DNA from 2 places in the Sphingomonas sp. NFX23 genome. Region 1 is predicted to be linked to the other one. Evidence: predicted binding sites of a transcription regulator. Region 1 holds the regulator's gene; the other holds the start of a gene.

Evidence for each region. Region 1 encodes LexA, which represses DNA repair genes until DNA is damaged. Its sites were predicted from a motif close to GTTCCNCNCTTGTTCT; they were not measured.
Region 2: the regulator LexA is predicted to act here: its motif matches at 1,001-1,016, upstream of J4O76_RS14100 (ribonucleoside-diphosphate reductase subunit alpha).

The regions. Positions count from the first base shown of each region.
Region 1 is NZ_JAGEKH010000004.1:111,420-113,623, reverse strand. Features, by position in the region: gene glp (gephyrin-like molybdotransferase Glp) at 1-494, shown strand, start outside; gene lexA (transcriptional repressor LexA) at 563-1,237, shown strand; gene J4O76_RS11525 (ComEC/Rec2 family competence protein) at 1,903-2,204, opposite strand, start outside.
Region 2 is NZ_JAGEKH010000005.1:79,377-81,580, reverse strand. Features, by position in the region: gene J4O76_RS14100 (ribonucleoside-diphosphate reductase subunit alpha) at 1-889, opposite strand, end outside; gene J4O76_RS14095 (PAS domain-containing protein) at 1,639-2,204, opposite strand, start outside.

The sequences.
Region 1 (2,204 bases):
AAGCCTTCGCCAGCGTCGAGGCAGACCTGCTAGTCACTACCGGCGGCGCGTCGGTCGGCGACCACGACCTCGTCCGCCCGGCAATCGAAGCCGCCGGCGGCACCATCGACTTCTGGCGGATCGCCCTGCGCCCCGGCAAGCCGATGATGGCCGGCCGGATCGGCGAGATGATGGTACTCGGCCTCCCCGGCAATCCGGTCTCCGCGTTCGTCACCGCGACGTTGTTCGTCAAACCCGTCGTCGCGCACATGGCCGGCGCTAGAGACCCGCTCCCCCAGTCGACCCACGCGCTGCTCGGCGAAGACCTGCCCGCCAACAACGCCCGCACCGACTATCTCCGCGCCGAACTGCGCGACGGGAAAGCCTATGCCTCGACGATACAGGACAGTTCGATGCTGCTGACACTCGCCCGCTCGACCTGCCTCATCGTCCGCCCCGGCAACGCTCCCGTCGCGAGGACCGGCGAATCGGCCGAAATCCTCGTAATCGCGTGATACGGACGCTTGACGGCGTTAGTTATGTTCCATAGAAGTTCCCAGTCTGTTCCGGACGGAGAACCGCCATGCTCACGCGCAAGCAGCACGAACTCGTCTGCTTCATCAACGATCGCCTCAACGAAACCGGCGTCTCGCCGTCGTTCGAGGAGATGAAGGACGCGCTCGACCTCAAATCGAAGTCGGGCGTCCATCGTCTGATCAGCGCGCTCGAGGAGCGCAACTTCATCCGCCGCCTGCCGAACCGCGCGCGCGCGCTCGAAGTGTTGCGCATGCCCGAACGTGCGGAGAAAAAGGCGCCGTCAAAGGCATCGAACGTCAAGGCAGCTCCCGCCGCCGCGACCCCGCAACCGGCCAACGACGTCATCGAGATTCCCCTCCACGGCCGCATCGCTGCCGGCGTCCCGATCGAGGCGTTCGAAGGCAGCACCATGCTAGCCGTCCCCGCCGCGCTGCTCGGCACCGGCGAACACTACGCTCTCGAAGTCTCGGGCGACTCGATGGTCGAAGCGGGCATCCTCGACGGCGACTACGCCCTGATCCGCCGCACCGAAACGGCGAGAGACGGCGAGATCGTCGTTGCGCTGATCGAAGACAGCGAAGCCACCCTCAAATACTTCCGCCGCGAAGGCGCCATGGTCCGCTTAGACCCGGCAAACCGAGCCTACGACCCCCAACGCTACGCCCCCGCCCAGGTCCGCGTCCAAGGCAAACTCTCCGGCATCCTCCGCCGCTACGACTGAGTCGCGGAGACCGACCTGCGTTATCATCGCGCAGGCCGGTCTCTGTTTTAGCTGCTTAGGAAAAGTGCCCGCTCAAGCTGGTGAGCCAAGTCGCTCTCTCCCGCTAGCGACAGCGACCGGTCTGATCGGCAAATTAAGCGATGTACTCGGAGTTGTCCGAGACAGTTCTTCGATATGCCCAAGCAAAGACCGCCAAGCGTCCGGAAGACTCTGTCCCGCTTCGATGCATAAGCGCGACCTCGACTCGAACCCTAAATATCTGTGCCTCCGCGCCTTTGCGCGAACATATCGCCATCTGCCCCCCGCGCAGCCGAAGAATTGGTTCGCGCGGAGACGCGGAGGTGTTGCGTTCGGGGAGGGATGAAGCTGTTCCAATGCCTTCGGTAGTGAGACTGAACAATAGCCAGCCCGATTCATCCATCGTATCAAAATTCTCCGCGGCTCCGCGTCTCCGCGTGAACAAATTCTTCGCACTGCGATCGCAGGTGATGACGGATGATTTTGTTCACGCGAAGGCGCAAAGGCGCGAAGATGTGGTGCTTAGATTGGCGTCTATTTGTCTTCGCAGACCACGGAAAAACCGACGTCGGCTCATCGTTCATGAAGGTGTGAAGGTCTCCCGAATCGCATCACCTTCGCAACTGTGCGCCTTCACGTGAACATTTCTACTTTTGACGGCCTCGGCTGGCACGAAACGCCGGCGCAGTACCGTGAAACCGGTCATAGCGCGGCCTGAACGAATGCGCGGTGCGTTCGAGGAGAGGCGGATCGCGCCAAGGGTGACGATCACCTGCGTTCAGGATGGTCACGACTGTCCCGCTCCCCAAGGTCAGCGCGACGCCCCCCGTACGCCGGAGTACACGACGATCCAGTTTCAACCACCGCGGTACACACCGTCTCGGCAGACCGCGTTCGCTGACGACAATATCGGCGCCCTGACAGGCGGCGATGAACTCAGCAATCGGAA
Region 2 (2,204 bases), on a different contig from region 1:
GGCCCAACTCGCGGTGATGCTTGGGCATCGCCTTGTTCACGTGATCGGCGAAGACGATGTACGGCTCACCGGTCTGGAGACGTGTCTCGACGAGCTTCTGGAACAGCGAGCGCGCGTCGACGGTGGCGCGGATCGCCTGGTCCTTCGGCGAGCGGAGGTGCCATTCCTCGCCGTTGCGGACGGCTTCCATGAAGTCGTCGGTGATCAGCACGCCGTGGTGCAGGTTCAGCGCCTTGCGGTTGAAATCGCCCGAGGGTTTGCGGATTTCGAGGAATTCCTCGATCTCGGGGTGCGAGACGTCGAGATAGACGGCGGCCGAACCGCGGCGCAGCGAACCCTGGCTGATCGCGAGCGTGAGCGAATCCATGACGCGGACGAACGGGATGATGCCGCTGGTCTTGCCGTTGAGGCCGACCGGCTCGCCGATGCCGCGGACGTTGCCCCAATAGGTGCCGATGCCGCCGCCGCGCGAGGCGAGCCAGACATTCTCGTTCCAGGTATCGACGATGCCGCCGAGGCTGTCGGGGACCGAGTTGAGATAGCACGAGATCGGCAGGCCGCGACCGGTGCCGCCGTTCGACAGAACGGGGGTGGCGGGCATGAACCAGAGCTTCGAGATCGCGTCGTACAGCCGCTGCGCATGGCCGGCGTCGTCGGCATAGGCCGACGCGACGCGGACGAACAGGTCCTGGTAGCTCTCGCCCGGAAGCAGGTAGCGATCCTTCAGCGTGTCCTTGCCGAATTCGGTCAGCAGCGCGTCGCGGCTGTGATCGACCTCGACCGGGTAGATCTGCGCGCGCACGGAATGGCTGTCCTGTGCCTGGCGCGGGGCCTTGGGAGCCTCTGCTGCGGGCGTGGCGGTGGTCTGTTCGATCGTGTCTGTGGTCATGTCGCTATCCCGGCTGCTGTCTCTGAAATCCATCGAAACCGCTCCTAGTGTTCTGTATTCGTTCGAATCGGTCGCCTGTCGCCATGCTACCATCGGACGGCCCCTAACGGGAGAACAAAAAGTGACCATCGCGGCGGTGGAAGGCGCGCTTACGGTCATATCGCATATGGCTATGCGAGGGTTGTTCTACCAGCGATTGGGTCCGCCCCCGAACGCAACCCCAAGAGATTGTGCCAAAGAGCGAAGAGACGCAAGGGGGTGCGGGGGTGGTCGAGGGCTCGGTTCGTCGCGTTCGTCGCGGGGTTGGGCGAGCGGGATATTCGCGACGCGTGGACTTCTGCGGGGTTCACGATGCGCAAGGGGGCGAAGCGGGAACGAAAAATTATTTAAGCGCGGAAGATGGCAAATGTTGCTTCGAGGGGTGTGAGAGTAGGGGCACTGGATGTGGGGTGCCCCCTTCTAGTTCCCCCGCGAAGGCGGGGGCCCAGGAGCCACGAACGTCGTCCTACTTGATTCCTGGACCCCCGCCTTCGCGGGGGAACGGAATGGGGCGTTCTTCCTCTTCCAAAACGAGAGCATCGCCCCGCCAGGACCTCACCATGCCGCGAAAACCCCACCACCCCGGCGGAGGCCGGGGCCCAGTTGGGGGACGTTGCCAACTGAGCGCGTCGCGTCGTTACTGCGACCTTTCCACTTGGGCCCCGGCTTCCGCCGAGGTGGCGGCGGTTGGTTGGCGTGTCCTGTCCGCCTTACCCCTCGATCATCGTCCGGATCTGCGTCGCCAGCGCTTCCATCGCAAACGGCTTGGTGATCATCGACATCCCCGGCTCCAGGAAGCCCGACGCCAGCGCGGCATTCTCCGCATAGCCCGTCATGAACAGTACGCGGAGCCCCGGACGCAGCGCACGACCCGCATCGGCGACCTGGCGACCGTTCAGGCCGGGCAGGCCGATGTCGGTGACGAGCAAGTCGACGCGCTCCATCGTCCGCAGCTTGTCGAGTCCCGCCGGGCCATCATGCGCCTCGACCGCCCGGTAACCGAGCTCGCCCAATACCTCGACGATCAGCGCGCGAACGACTGAGTCGTCCTCGACCACCAGCACGATCTCGCCGGCATCGGTGACATGCTCCTGGGTCAGGCCGGGCAGCGCCTCGTCCTGCCCCGCTTCGCCGTAGTGACGAGGCAAATACAGCTTGATCGTCGTGCCCTGGCCGAGCTCGCTATAGATCCGCGCATAGCCCTCCGACTGGCGCGCGAAGCCGTAGATCATCGACAGGCCGAGCCCGGTCCCCTGGCCGATCGGCTTGGTCGTGA